Regions from separate parts of the Arthrobacter sp. CAN_A212 genome, predicted to be linked through region 1. Evidence: riboswitches for the same ligand, from Rfam matches in the RefSeq annotation. Region 1 holds a riboswitch; the other holds the start of a gene.

Region 1 (7,500 bases):
CAAAATGGAACCCCGGATGGCGCCGATGCTCAGGGCGATGGAGATCCTTGGCGAACCCAACAAGGCGTACCCGATCATCCACCTGACCGGGACCAACGGGAAGACCTCGACCGCACGCATGGTCGAGGGCATCCTGCGGGCCCACGAGCTGCGGACCGGACGCTACACCAGCCCCCACCTGAGCAGCGTCACCGAACGGATCAGTATCGACGGCGAACCGGTCTCGGATGAGACCTTCGTCCGGATCTGGGATGAGATCCGGCCGTTCCTGGAAATCATCGACGGTGAACTGGAAGCGGCGGGGGACCCCCGGCTGACCTACTTCGAAAGCATCACCATTCTCGCGTTCGCGGTCTTCGCCGACGAGCCCGTCGACGTCGCCATCATCGAGGTAGGGCTCGGCGGCATCACCGACGCAACCAACGTGGGCGACGGCCAGGTAGCAGTTGTCACGCCGATTTCCCTCGATCACACCGAGCTGCTCGGTGACACCGAATACGATATTGCCTTGGAAAAGTCGGGGATCATCAAACCGGGCGGCTTCCTGATCAGCGCGGCCCAGCCCCACGAGGCCGCCCAGGTGCTCCTCGAGAAGGCTCGCGAAGTCGGCGTTGAGTTCCGGTTCGAGGGAGTTGAGTTCGGGGTCGAAACCAGGACCATCGGCGTCGGCGGTCAGGTGCTGTCCATCAACGGGATAGCCGGCCGGTACGAGGAACTGCTGCTGCCCCTGCACGGGGCGCATCAGGCGCAGAACGCCGCCGTCGCCGTCGCCGCCGTCGAGGCATTCATCGGTGGCGGGACCCGTGAACTCGACGCCGCGGTGGTCCGCGAAGGGTTGCGAACCGTCACCTCGCCGGGGCGGATCGAAGTGGTGCGCACGGCACCGAGCATCATCGTCGACGCGGCGCACAACGCGGCCGGCGCCAAGGCAACCGCGGCAGCCGTCAAGGAAGCCTTCGACTTCAGCCGGTTGATCCTGGTGGTCGGCGTGCTCCAGGACAAGGATGCGGGAGCCATCCTGGCCGAGCTGCATGAGGAACTGGGTGGCATCCTCGAGGACGTCTGCCTGACCCAGTCGAATTCACCGCGCGCCATCCCTGCTGCTGATCTGCTGCAGGACGCGCTAGCGGCCGGGTTCGCCGAGGAACACGTCCACATCGCCGAACGGCTCGACGACGCGCTTGAATGGGCCGTCATGAAGGCCGAGGAAAACAACGACCTCGCAGGGGGCATCCTCATCACCGGTTCGATCACGGTGGTGGGGGAGGCCCGCACCCTGCTGGGTAAGTAGGGGAGTGCACATGGAGCAAAACCGGAAACGCCGTATGACCAAGGCGCAGCGGGAGTGGCGACCCGGAATGCCGAAGAAACGGCGTTCCATCAAAGTCACCTTTGCCTCAGTGGTCCTCACCCTCGAAGCGCTGGTGGTTTTGTTTGCGACCCTCGCCGCATTCGGCTTGTTGCGCGACACCATCTCACCAGTGTTGATCCTAACCGTGGGGATTGCGTTGGCCATCGCACTGGTCGGGGCGTGCGCGTTCCTGACCAAGCCGTACGGCATTGCCATCGGCTGGGTGCTGCAACTGGTCATCATCGCTACCGGGTTCATCGAACCCACCATGTTCCTGATCGGGGTGCTGTTCGCCCTGACCTGGCTGTACGGAATCCGTACCGGGATCCGCCTTGACGCCGAAAACGAGGAGCGTGACCGTCAGCAGGCCGAATGGGAACGGGCGAACCCCGAGGGCGGGTCAGAGCCCGGCACTAATGTTTAGTAGAGTTCCACTGGCCATACCCAACACTTTGGAGGACTTCTGTGAGCGCTGAACGCACTCTTGTACTGATCAAGCCCGACGGCGTTTCCCGCGCTCTGTCCGGGACTATTCTGGCCCGGGTTGAAGCCAAGGGGTACACCCTGGTGGACCTGAAAATGGTGTCGGCCACCCGTGCAATGCTCGAAGAGCACTACGAGGAGCACGTCGGCAAGCCCTTCTTCGAACCGCTCGTCGAGTTCATGCTCAGTGGGCCCATCGTCGCCGCGATCTTTGAGGGCGAGCGGGTCATCGAAGGATTCCGGTCCCTCGCCGGTGCCACCGAGCCAACAGCCGCCGCACCCGGCACCATCCGGGGAGATCTGGGCCGGGACTGGGGTTTGAAGGTGCAGCAGAACCTGGTCCACGGTTCGGACTCGGCAGAATCGGCGCAGCGGGAAATGGGTATCTGGTTCGCCTGAACCCGAACATGAGAGATTTTACCCGGGGCACCAGAAGGTGCCCCGGGTAACCGATGTTGTAGCGTAGTCCCATGACTGAATATCGCAGACTTGGCAACTCCGGACTGAACGTTTCAGTGGTGGGGCTCGGTTGCAACAACCTGGGCCGCTCCGGAACGCCCACCGAGACGCAGCGTGGCACCAACGCCGTCATCGGAGCCGCCATCGATGCGGGAATCAACTTTTTCGACGTGGCCGATTCCTACGGCAAAACCCCCGGCCTGAGCGAGGAAATGCTGGGCAAGGCACTCGTCAAGAACCGCGACGACGTGCTCATCGCCACCAAATTCGGCCTGGACCTGAAAGGCGCCAACGGTCCGGACTGGGGTGCGCGCGGATCGCGCCGGTACATCATGAAGGCTGTCGACGCATCGCTGCGACGCCTGGGCACCGACTGGATCGACCTGTACCAGTTCCACGCGCCAGACCCGCTGACGCCCATCGAGGAGACCCTTTCTGCGCTGGACGCCCTGGTCACCAGCGGCAAGGTCAGGTACATCGGCCATTCCAACCGGGCCGGCTGGCAGCTCGCCGAGGCCGAGTTCGTAGCCCAGCTCGGCGGATACACGCCCTTCATCTCGGCCCAAAACCACTGGAATCTTCTCGAACGCGGGATCGAAGCCGAGGTTGTCCCCGCAGCCGAAGCGTACGGGATCGGCGTGCTCCCCTTCTTTCCCCTCGCCAACGGACTGCTGACCGGCAAGTACAGTGCATCGAAGGTTCCGGCGGGCAGCAGGCTCACCCACTCCCGCACCAACCTGCTGGACGGCGCCGACTGGGACCAGCTCGCCGACTTTGGAGCCTTCGCAAGGGCCCGTGACCTGACCGAACTGCAGGTTGCCTTCTCCTGGCTGGCGGCCCAGCCGTCCGTCGCCTCGGTCATTGCGGGCGCCACCAAGCCGGAACAGATCGAGCAGAACGCCGAAGCGGTGTGCTGGGTACCCTCAGAAACGGAACTGCAGGAGCTCGACCGCATTTTCCCGCGGGCCGCCTAGACCAGTCGAAGCTCCTTGGCCGCCTGGGAGCCGGGACTGATCAAGGCATTGATCAGTCCATCACCAACCCGCCATCAACCACCAGGTTCTGCCCAGTTACGGACCGGGCCCAGGGCGAGGCGAAGAAGAGGACAGCGTCGGCGAACTCCTGCGGAGTGGTCACCCGCCCCAGCGGGGTTGATGCGGCGATGTAATCGAAGACGTCGTCGGGGGTCCCGGCGCTGGCGTCAGTGGTGCGCAGGAGCCCCCCGGAGACCATGTTGACAGTGATGTTCTGCGGGCCAAGGTCTTTCGCCAGGGTCCGGGTCAGCGCAAGCAGCGCTGCTTTCGCCGCGATGTAGTCGTGATAAGGCACCACAGGGTTCTGGAACAGGTTCGTGCCGATGTTGATGATGCGCCCGAAGTTGTGCCCACGCATTCCCGGAAGTGCTGCCTGCGTGGTGTTCAGGCTGGCTTTGACGCTGCCGGCGAACTGGGCGCTGAAATCAGTCCAACTGATCTCCGCTGCGGTGGAGCGGGCATCCCCATTGAAAGTGAATGATGCCAGCGCGTTGTTCACCACCGTGGTGACAGGAGCTCCGAAGTGCACCCGCGCTCGTTCGAGGAGATCGCCGACCTGCAAAGGGTCCGTTACATCCGCTGCTGCAGCCAATGCCCGTTCCGGACCGATCTGGGCGGCGAGCTCGTGAGCCTGGGCTGAGCTGGCCCGGTAGTTAATGACTACGCGGGTGCCTTCAGCCGAGAACGCCTCGACGATGCTCCGGCCCAAGCCCCGACCGCCTCCGGTAACCAGGACAATCTGTTCGGTGAGTTGCATGCAGTACCCCGTCTGAAGTCGTGTGATAAGCGGGGCGAAAAGACGCATGAACCGACCGAAAAGACCGGATGGACATCCCTTCGCCAGTCCGAACTGGATCAGGTTCGACGGGTATGATCTCAGCCAGCAAGAACCGGCACCCCGTGTCGCTCCTGACACAGTAACCGGCGGGGAGACCGTCCCGCTACCCGGCAGGGCTGGCGCGGGGATTTGGGTAGGTCTGGGGCGTAGCGGTTAGGGTGGTGACCATGGCACGGGGTGCTGCTCACCAGAAGCAGCTGAGAATTGACACCCGTTGAACCTGATCTAGTTCGAACTAGCGAAGGGATGTCGTGGATGACTGTTCGTCATGCATCATCTGATTGTGCTCGACTGCTCGAAGAATTACGGTCCACCACCCCCTTGGTCCAATGTATTACCAACGCGGTGGTGACCAACTTCACCGCCAATGTCCTCCTCGCGGTCGGGGCGGCGCCGGCCATGGTGGATATTCCCTCGGAAGCCAAGCAGTTCGCCTCCGTCGCGTCGGGGATCCTTATCAATTTGGGAACTCCCCAGCGGGATCAGCAGACGGCGATGACCGAAGCCGTGGTTGCGGCGAATGCCGCCGGGACGCCGTGGGTGCTGGACCCCGTGGCCGTCGGATTCCTCTCTGTCCGCACGGAGCTGGCCGGTCAGCTGGCGGGGCGGAGCCCGAGGATCATTCGGGGGAATGCCTCCGAGATCCTCGCTTTGGCGGGTGCGGGCTCTGGTGGTCGCGGAGTCGATTCCACCGACGATCCTCTGGATGCTCTGCACGCGGCCCGGTCACTCTCACGGTCGACGTCGTCGGCTGTGGCCATATCAGGCGCCCACGATCTCATGGTTGGTCCGGATGGAGATGCCGTAGTCGTAGCGAACGGGCATGCCCTGCTTACGAAGGTGACGGGTGGGGGCTGCGCGCTGGGGGCCGTCATGGCTGCCTTCGCCGCTCTAACCGACGATGCCGTTCTCGCGGCCACTGCGGCCACGGGTGTGTACACCCTCGCAGCGGAGCAGGCGGCGGCGCGAGCAAACGGACCCGGGAGCTTCGCCATCGAATTCCTCGACCGGCTGGCTGCCGTGACACCCGACGACGTCGCCTCCGGTCTGAATCTCCTTGCGGTGAGCCCATCGGACGGCGCGCGATGAAGCGATGGAACGAGGCGGTGACCCTTCGGGACCAGCTGTCTCTGTACCTTGTGACTGACACTGGCCTGTGCCAACCTACTCCGGTAGCCGACGTCGTTGCAGCGGCGGTGGCCGGCAGCGCGACCATGGTTCAGGTGCGCGACAAGAACGCGTCAACCAGGGGTCTGCTCCAGTTACTTCTCGCGGTTGCCGAATCGGTTGGATCGATTGTCCCCGTGTTGGTCGACGACCGGGTTGACGTCTTCCTGGCTGCTCGGGCCCGCGGAGCACAGGTCGCCGGAGTGCACGTTGGTCAATCCGACCTGCCCGTCCATTTGGTGCGGTCAATCGTCGGTCCGGGTGCGATCGTAGGCCTCAGCGCTGCCACCGGCAGCGAAATCGGGACCGCTCACAACCTGCCGGCTTCGACCGTGGACTATTTGGGGATTGGTGCCATCCATGCGACAGCCACCAAAGCTGATCATCCCGATCCGTTGGGAACCGAAGGATTCGGTGCTCTGGCTTCGGGAAGCTCTTTGCCGTGTGTGGCAATTGGCGGGATCGGGGTATCCGATGTACGCCCCCTCCGCGACGCCGGGGCTGCAGGGGTCGCGGTCGTCTCAGCCGTCTGTGCGTCGACCGATCCGGAGGCAGCAGCGCGAGAGTTGGCCGGCCAATGGCGATCCTAGGGCCGCTTGCCCTCCGCCGGGTCCCCCGCGTTCTCAGCATCGCCGGAACGGATCCCACGGGCGGGGCGGGCATCCAGGCCGATCTGAAGAGTATTGCCGCGATGGGCGGTTACGGGATGGCTGTCGTGACAGCGCTCGTCGCGCAGAACACGAGAGGCGTCCGCTCGGTGCACACTCCACCGACCCCGTTTCTGCGTGAACAGTTGGATGCAGTGAGCGACGACGTGACCATCGACGCCGTGAAGGTCGGGATGCTCGGTGACGTGGCGACCATCGAGGTTGTCCACGAGTGGCTCCTCCGCGTTCAACCACAGCTGGTGGTGCTTGATCCCGTCATGATTGCCACCAGCGGCGACAGACTGCTGGCTGACTCGGCGGAAGCATCCATGCGGGGCCTGGTCGGAACGGTAAGCCTGGTAACGCCTAATCTGCCCGAGCTCGCGGTTCTGGTCGGCGCTCCGGTTGCCACGCACTGGCCGGAGGCCCTGGACCAGGCGCAGCGGCTCTCTGCCAGCACCGGAACGGCTGTCCTCGTCAAGGGTGGGCACCTGCTCACGGATTCGAGCCCGGATGCCCTGGTGGATGCGGCAGGAATGGCCGGGGAGACCCTTCGCGAGTTCCTCGCTCCCCGAGTCCCGACCGACAACACCCATGGAACAGGGTGTTCATTGTCCGCTGCCGTTGCGACCGTCATGGCGCGCACGGGGGACTGGGGTATCGCCGTCAGTGAGGTGAAGAAGTGGCTGCAGGAGGCCTTGACTTACGCCGACGAATTGCAGGTTGGTGACGGTAGCGGACCGATCAACCACTTCCACCACTTATGGCCAGCAGCATTGCCGGGCAAGTGAATACCTGGGAACGGTCCGACACGCCGAAATCGACTGACATCCGGCCCCCGTGACATACCGTAGACCCAACCCCCGAGAGGATCCCCATGGCATGTGACGGCTGCAGAACTTCGTCAAAGTTGGACTTTGACTTCAGCATGGCCTTCCAGCCGATCTATGACGCCGTCGCCGGGCGGGTCTGGGGCTATGAGGCACTGGTCAGGGGCTTCGCCGGCGAAGGTGCCTACGACGTCCTCTCGCGGGTGACACCGGAGCAGAAGTACCGGTTCGACCAGGATTGCCGGGTCAAGGCGATCGAACTGGCCTCGCGGCTGTTCCCTGCGGATCAGGAACTGAAGCTTTCCATCAACTTCATGCCAAACGCTGTCTACGAGCCGGCTGCCTGCCTTCGCGCCACGCTGCAGGCCGCCGCCCGCTATAGCTTCCCGACGTCCGCAATCATGTTCGAGTTCACCGAGAACGAGGAGGTGTCCGACACCGGCCACCTCACGAACATCATCACCGAATACCGCAGGCACGGCTTCACCACCGCCATCGACGACTTTGGGGCCGGGCACGCGGGGCTGGGGTTGCTCGTCGAGTTTCAGCCCGATCTGATCAAGATCGACATGCTGCTCATCCGTGGGATCGACGCGAGCCCGGCCCGGCAGATCGTCGTCGCCAGCGTCGTCGATATGGCGCACAAGCTTGGCATCACCGTCCTCGCCGAGGGTATCGAAACCGAAGGGGA
Region 2 (7,500 bases), on a different contig from region 1:
GAACTGGTGTTCGGGTTCCTGGAACACGGTTCCGATCCGGGTCACCAGCTGGGCTGACTTCCAGGCGTGGGGGTTGGTGCTGGCGCCGCGGGCGAGCGCCGGAGCGGCCTGAAGCACTCCGCCCCGCGGCGGAAGGAGCCCGGCCAGGGTCAGCGCGAGCGTGGATTTGCCGCCCCCGTTGGGTCCGACAATGCCCAGCGACGCCCCCGCCTGCAGGTCAACGTCGACGCCGTCGAGCACCACTGGACCGCGCCTGGTCCGGGCGACCGAAAGCCCACGGGCTGCCAGCAGCGGGTCCCCGGGGGACGGCAGCACCCCTGGCACAGCTGGCTGGTGCCCGGGGATCCACACGCCGGCCTCCGCCAGCCGCTCGCGGGTGCGGGAGTCCGTGAGGACGGTGCCCGGCGGGCCATCGGCGAGGATACCGCCGTCGGCCGCCAGCACCACCACCCGGTCCACCACGTCAGCCCAGACCGCCACCCGGTGTTCCACCACCACGAAGGTGGCACCGGTTCGATCCAGGACACGGACGACGGCGTCCCGCACCTCCAGGACACCCTCGGGGTCGAGGTTGGCTGTCGGTTCATCCAGCAGCAGCAGCCCGGGCTGCATGGCCAGCACCGCGGCGAGAGCGAGGCGCTGCTTTTGCCCGCCGGAAAGCGCGGTGGTGGACCGGTCCAGGGGAACGTCCAGCCCGACGTCGTCGAGCGCCCGCCGCACCCGCTCCCAGATTTCCGCGCGGGGGACGGACTGGTTCTCGGCCCCGAACGCCACCTCGTCGCCCACCCGGGCGAGGACGATCTGCGTGTCGGGGTCCTGCAGGACCAGCCCGGCGCGTCCCCGGACCCGGCCGGGCGGGCTTCCGTCGAGGGTGAGGGAACCGTGCTCCTCGCCCTGACCGTCGTCGCCGAGCACGCCCGCCAGGCCATGCAGCAGGGTGGACTTCCCGGAACCGGACGCGCCAAGCAACAACACCCGTTCCCCGGGCTCGACCACCAGGTCAATGTCCTGGACCGCTGGTCTCTTGCGCCCGGCGTGCCGCCAGCTCCAGCCGCAGGCTGCGATCCTGACGGCTGCCCGCTCCCTCGTTTGCTCGGCCATACCGGTTAGACGTCAGCCGTTCGTCCGGCGGCGAAGGCGGACAGGACGCCTGTCTTAGCCAGTCCCCGGACGGCCAGCCACGAGAGAAGCCCCGCGATCACCACACCGGAGATGGATGCGAAGACCACGTACATGAGCTGCCATTCCACGGCCCAGAGGGCGTTGTAGAGGATGTTCTCGGAGATGGCGAGGGCCAGTCCAGCACCCAGCCCGGCGAGCAACGCCACCCCGAGGTTCCATTTGCGGTAGAGGAACAGCAGGAAGATCAGCTCGGCCCCCAGTCCCTGGATGGCACCGGAGAGCAGGGTGGTCAGGCCAAACTGGGTGCCGAGGAGTGCCGAAACGGCGGCCGCCAGCACCTCGCAGTAAATGGCCGCGCCGGGTTTCCTGATGATGAGGCCGCCGAGAACCCCGGCGATCAGCCACCCTCCGGTATAGAGTCCTGCCAGTGGCGGGAACGCACTGGTGATCGCCGCGATCCCTGTGTAACCGGCGGACCAGGCGAAGAACACCACCCCGACGGCGACCGCCACCACCGACGCGACGACGATATCGACCACGCGCCACTGATAGTTGGGGCGTCGGGTGGGGGTGTTACGGGTTTGTGCTGGTGATGAAGCCATGTTGAATTCCTCCTGAGGTACAGGAGGGGAGGGCACCTAAGGCCTGCAGCAATGCCACTGGCCGGGCACCCTGAGATACTCGACTCCCTTCGCCGGTACTAGCCGGATCAGGTTCGAGGGTCTGCGGTAGTCCGCACTCTCAGCGCCCGCTCATGATCTGAGCGGCGCTCCCCTGTCGTATGTTTAGCATTTTCCAGCGTACACCTGATCGTTTCACTCCGCCCCCAAACCACCCAGCGTTCGGCGACGGATGCGTCGTTGTCGACGAGGCGAAACGCTAGGCTAGGAAAAAGAGCAACCATCGAAGGAGACACCCATGAACCAGTTTATGAAACTGCTCGGCGTAGCACTGAGCCTCGGAGCCGGAATTGTCGGCGCCAAGCTGGTGGATTTCATCTGGCACAAGACCACCGGCAAGGCATCACCCAAGGATGAGGACGCCCTCGAGAACAGCCTGCGCTCCGCCATCGCGTTCGCCTTGATTTCCGGGGCCGTCCGGGCGGTCCTGCAGGTCCTCACCAACCGCACCACGCAGAAGGCAGCCCTCCGGTTCGCGAAGACCCGCGACCTGACCTAGGCGCCCGCTTTACGTCTCGTCGGGGCGCTCGGCCATATTCGGGTCGGGCGCCCTTTTGCCGGCCGCCTTCTCTACGACCTCATCGAGTTCGTCCATGCTGAGCAGGTCACGCCGCATGTGCTTGGTACGGTAGCCTGCTCGTCCCACCATGTGGGCCGAGACGGGGACGGTCAGCAGCATGAAGATCCAGCACAACAACAGCACGGGCAGCAGGACCCAGCTGCCCAGCTGCAGTGCCATCGCCAGCAGGAACAACAGCAACCCCAACACCTGGGGTTTGGTGGCCGCATGCATTCTGGCCAACAGGTCAGGAAACCGGAGCAGCCCGACACCGGCAGCAACGGACATGAGGGAACCGCCGATCAGGAACACGGCGGTCAGGGCGTCAATCACAGTCTCGTTCATGTCCTATTTCCTGTCCGTCACGAAGCGCGCCACGGTGACCGAGCCGATGAACCCGATCACCGAGATGGCTACCAGGAGCACCACGTTGTCCAGGTGCCGGTTGACCGCCATATCCATGGCAAGCGCCCCACCGATGGTGGCGAGCAGCACGTCGATGGCGAGCACCCGGTCCAGGATGGAGGGGCCCCGGGCAATGCGGTACAGGGCGCACAGGGCGGCCAGGACGAGCAGGCCCGCAGAGATGATGATGGCGACAGTCATCATGTGCTGGCCCCTTCCTGACGGGAGTCGTTCTCCTCATCGAACCGGTCCTCGGCTGTCAGCAGCGCCAGATCGTCCCGCGTTCCCATGATCCTGATCAGCCAGGCTTCGGTGGCGCGCACGTCGGACCGGATTTTTGCAGCATCTTCGGGGGTGACGACGTTCAGGCAGTGCAGGTACAGGGTTGAGGTGGAACGGTCCACCTCAATCACCAGCGATCCGGGGATCAGGGACAGGGCATGCCCTGTGGTGGTGACCAGCAGGTCTGACGGGCTACGCAATTGCACGGCGACGACGGCGTTCACAAGGTGCGGCCCGCGGGTCAACGAGAGCCAGAACACCTCGAAGCTTGCGACCACCAGCTTGTAGATGAACCGGACCGCGAACGGCACGGCGTAGAGCACGTTGAACCGTCCGCTGAGCTCCACCGGGGGCAGGTACAGCAGATTGGCGACGGCGTAGGCGATCAGGCCGCCGAAGATGAGGTTACCCGGGCTGAAGTCCTGCCAGAGTGCACCCCAGACAATGACCAGCCAGATGATCAGGGGCAGTTCGGTGATGAACGGGATCTTCTGCCGGGTCATGGTGCGCTCCCCTCGCCGAGGACAGCCTCAATGTAGTCGGTGCGTTCCAGCATGTTTTTCGCTGCGTTGTCGCTGATCTCGAACAGCGGGCCAGCCAGCAGGGTGAGCAGCAGGCCGAGCCCCACGAGTCCCATGGTCGGACCGACCATGGTGCGTGGCAGCAGGTTGACGGGGTTGCGTCCGGAGAACCGGCCGGTCGTTTCACCGTTGACGCGCTGCGAGGTGCGGACCGCTGAACCGTCAGCCTTGGTTGCCAGCAGGATGGGGTCGGGATGGAGGGCGTCTTCCGGGCGGCGCCAGAACGCGCGGTTCCAGACCCTCGCGATCGCCAGAAGTGTCAGCAGAGAGGTGATCACGCTGGCGCCGACGGCCACGTAGGCGATCGGCGAGCCCAGCTCGACGCCTGCCTGCAGGATCCCCAGCTTGCCAAGGAAGCCGGAGAACGGCGGGATGCCGGCAAGGTTCATGGCCGGAATGAAGAACAGGATTCCGAGGAGCGGAGAGAGTTTGGCCAGACCGCCAAGGCGGTCCATGTTGGCGGTCCCGCCACGACGTTCAATCAGCCCAGTGACCAGGAAGAGACTGGTCTGCACGGTGATGTGGTGGGCCACGTAGAAAATGGCAGCACCCAAGCCGACCACCGTGGAAATCGCCAGCCCGAAAATCATGAATCCGATGTGGCTGACCAGGGTGAAGGAGAGCATTCGTTTGATGTCGGACTGTGCCAGGGCACCGAGGATACCCACCACCATGGTGAGGATCGCGACCACCATCAGCAGCGTATTGATCCGGTCGCCCGGAAAAAGGAGGGTCTCGGTGCGAACCATCGCGTACACGCCCACCTTGGTAAGCAGGCCAGCGAACACTGCGGTCACCGGTGCTGGCGCCGTCGGGTAGGAGTCGGGCAGCCAGAAGGAGAGCGGGAACACCGCAGCCTTGATCCCGAAGGCGACGAGCAGCATCAGGTGCAGCATCATCTGCGTCGCCGGGTCGATTTCGCCCAGTTTCACGGCGAGGTCGGCCAGGTTGATGGTGCCGGTAGCCGCGTAGATCATGCCGATCGCGATCAGGAACAGGAGGGAGGACACCACGCTGACCACCACGTAGGTGACCCCGGCACGGATCCGGGGTGTGGTTCCGCCCAGGGTCATCAGCACGTAGCTTGCGGTCAGCAGGATCTCGAAGCCGACGTACAGGTTGAACAGGTCACCGGACATGAACGCGTTGGAGACGCCCGCCACCAGGATGAGGTAGGTGGGGTGGAAGATCGAGATCGGCCCGTCCTCGTCCCCGTCGGTCATTCCCTGCCCGGTGGCGTAGACCAGCACGGCCAGGCTGATTGCCGTTGAGATGACCAGCATCAGCGCCGAGAACTGATCGACCACCAGGGTGATGCCGAACGGTGGCATCCAGCCGCCGATGAACACCGCGGTTGCGCCGTTCACTGCAGCGTTCTGGAGCAGGAACAGTTCGAGGATCAGGGTGATGCTCAGCGTGGAGATGCTCACCGCACGCTGTGACCTTGAGTGGCGGATCAGGAGGAAGGCGATTGCCGCACCGAGGAAGGGCAGGACTACCGCCAGCGGTGCGTAGCTTGCGATGTTCACCGTGGCTCCTTCGGGTCGGCGGAGAGGTCGAGGACTCCTGCGTTCTGGGATCCGGGGGCTTCCTCGGCCTCCTCAAGCGGCGTGAACTCGGTGGTCTCCTCGGGCACATCGGCGTCGTCTTCGGCGTCGAAGCTGCTCTGACTGGCCACCCTGCGGTCCTCCATGTCGTCCTGCACCTCATCGCGCCTGCCCAGCACCCAGGACCGGTAGATGATGCCGAGCATGAAGGCTGTGACGGCGAAGGAGATCACAATGGCCGTGAGGATCAGCGCCTGGGGCAGCGGATCAGAGTAGGCGTCGGCGGGGATTTCCTCGGAGTACAGCGGTGCGACGCCAGCCCGGCCTCCGGTGGAGAGCAGGAGAATGTTGGCACCGTTGGCCAGCAGGATCAGGCCCAGCAGGACCCGGGTCAGGCTGCGCTCCAGCAGCAGGTAGATGCCGCCCGCGAAGAGGGCTGCCATGACCACCAGCAGGGTGATGTTCACGCTCATCGGACCACTCCCTCGCCGGACTCGGTATGTTCTTGTTGCTGCGCCTGCATGTCGTCCGGATCGGTCGATGCGGAGAGGCCCTCGCTGCGTTCGTCAATCTCCGAGCCCAGGCTGCGCAGCACGTCAAGCACCAGCCCAACGACCACCAGATAGACGCCGATGTCGAAGATGGTCGAGGTGACGAACTTGACGTCCCCGAAGACCGGCATCCAGAACTCCAGGATGGCGGTCTGGAGGATCTGACCGCCCAGCAGCAGCGGGATCAATGCGCTGAGGGAGGTGGTCGCCATACCCGCACCGAGCAAAACCCCCGCACTGACCGGGCTGGCTTCCGCCAGCTCGAAGCGCCCACCCGCCAGGTAGCGCACGGTCAGTGCCAGCCCGGCCATCAGCCCACCGGCGAATCCACCGCCCGGCAGATTGTGGCCCGCGAGGAGCAGGTAGATCGAGAAAATGATGATCGAGTGGAAAAGCAACCGGGTGATGACCTCGAAGATGATCGACCTGCGCTCGGGTGCGAGGGTCCGTCCGGCCACCAGCCACGCGTCCCGGGAGACCGACGAGAACTTCTTCGCCAGCTCCAGCGCCGCGGCTTCCCGCCCGAACACGCCCAGGGGTTCCTGCCCGCGATCGACCGAACCAGATTTGACGCTTTCGGCCCGCTGGCGGGTGTCACCGCGCCCGCGGATGAAGATCAGGCTGGCAATACCGGTGGCGGCAATGGCCAGCACCGAAATCTCGCCGTAAGTGTCCCAGGCCCTGATGTCCACCAGGGTGACGTTGACGATGTTCTCCCCGCCTCCGCCCTCGTAGGCCAGGCCCGGATATTCAAGGGACACCGGGGCGGCGATGCGTGAGGCCATGGAGGACATCGCGATTGCCGCCATGACCAGACCGAAGGAGATCCCCAGGACGGCGCGGAGCAACCGGTACCGTCCCGGCTCCTTTTGCCACAGCCGTGCGGGTAGCGAGCGCAGCGCGAGCACGAAGGCGACCAGCACGATCGTCTCTACCAGCATTTGGGTCAACGCCAGGTCGGGGGCGCCCTGCAGCGCGAAAATCAGTGCCATTCCATACCCGGTCACCCCGACCATGAGCACCGCCATGAACCGCTTGGTGGCGCGGATCGCAGCGAGGATGCCAAGGATGATGACGACGCCGGCCGCCACCTGCGCCGGCGAGTCCGCGTAGTGCCACTGGTCCGGAAGCGGCGCGTCGTAGAACACGATCGCCGTCAGCGGAGTGATGATGGCCATGGTCAGGATGACGAAGAGATAGAACGCCAGCGAACCTCGCTGGGTGCGTCCGGTGATCCAGACGGCGACGTCGTCGAGCGTACCGATCGTGTATTTGTAGCCGCGTTCGGCGTCGATCAGGGCCGGTACCCTGGACTGTGCCCGCTCCACCTGGGCGCGGAACCAGAACAAGAGGACGCCGACGACGATGGTGACCACTGACAAGGCAAGGGCTGGGGTGAAACCGTGCCACAGGGCAAGGTAGCTGTCCTCGCCGTCGGCCTCGAACAGCGTCACGTACGGCTGAATGATGGCGTCCAGCGGGGCCGGCCAGAGTCCAAGCCCCACGGTGAAGACGGTGAGGAGGGCCGGGGCGAAAAGGAATGATTTCTCCACGCGGGTGAACTCAGTGGCTTCCTTCCCCTTGCAGGCGAATCCGCCCCAGACGAACCGGGCGCTGTAGGCGAAGGTGAGCGCCGAACCGGCCACTATGCCGATGAGCAGCAGGGTGCCGATGGGAGTGGGATCGATCTCTGCCTGATGGACAAAGGTCTCGAAGATTGATTCCTTGGCCACGAAACCCAGCAGGGGTGGAATGCCGGCCATTGATGCTGCG

Evidence for each region. A riboswitch is a leader RNA that binds a small molecule or an ion and turns the genes downstream of it on or off. The one in region 1 is predicted to bind thiamine pyrophosphate.
Region 2: linked by a shared signal. The riboswitch ahead of IWX64_RS02125 (ECF transporter S component) and the one ahead of thiM (hydroxyethylthiazole kinase) in region 1 are both predicted to bind thiamine pyrophosphate.

The regions. Positions count from the first base shown of each region.
Region 1 is NZ_JADOUT010000007.1:1,874-9,373, reverse strand. It holds gene IWX64_RS07310 (bifunctional folylpolyglutamate synthase/dihydrofolate synthase) at 1-1,291, shown strand, start outside; gene IWX64_RS07305 (DUF4233 domain-containing protein) at 1,302-1,775, shown strand; gene ndk (nucleoside-diphosphate kinase) at 1,817-2,233, shown strand; gene IWX64_RS07295 (aldo/keto reductase) at 2,305-3,267, shown strand; gene IWX64_RS07290 (3-oxoacyl-ACP reductase) at 3,320-4,084, opposite strand; TPP riboswitch at 4,143-4,238, opposite strand; TPP riboswitch at 4,329-4,429, shown strand; gene thiM (hydroxyethylthiazole kinase) at 4,421-5,254, shown strand; gene thiE (thiamine phosphate synthase) at 5,251-5,922, shown strand; gene thiD (bifunctional hydroxymethylpyrimidine kinase/phosphomethylpyrimidine kinase) at 5,910-6,770, shown strand; gene IWX64_RS07270 (EAL domain-containing protein) at 6,908-7,500, shown strand, end outside.
Region 2 is NZ_JADOUT010000001.1:449,408-456,907, forward strand. It holds gene IWX64_RS02120 (ABC transporter ATP-binding protein) at 1-1,101, opposite strand, end outside; gene IWX64_RS02125 (ECF transporter S component) at 1,107-1,724, opposite strand; TPP riboswitch at 1,792-1,908, opposite strand; gene IWX64_RS02130 (DUF4235 domain-containing protein) at 2,041-2,301, shown strand; gene mnhG (monovalent cation/H(+) antiporter subunit G) at 2,311-2,706, opposite strand; gene IWX64_RS02140 (monovalent cation/H+ antiporter complex subunit F) at 2,710-2,967, opposite strand; gene IWX64_RS02145 (Na+/H+ antiporter subunit E) at 2,967-3,551, opposite strand; gene IWX64_RS02150 (Na+/H+ antiporter subunit D) at 3,548-5,158, opposite strand; gene IWX64_RS02155 (Na(+)/H(+) antiporter subunit C) at 5,155-5,649, opposite strand; gene IWX64_RS02160 (Na+/H+ antiporter subunit A) at 5,646-7,500, opposite strand, start outside.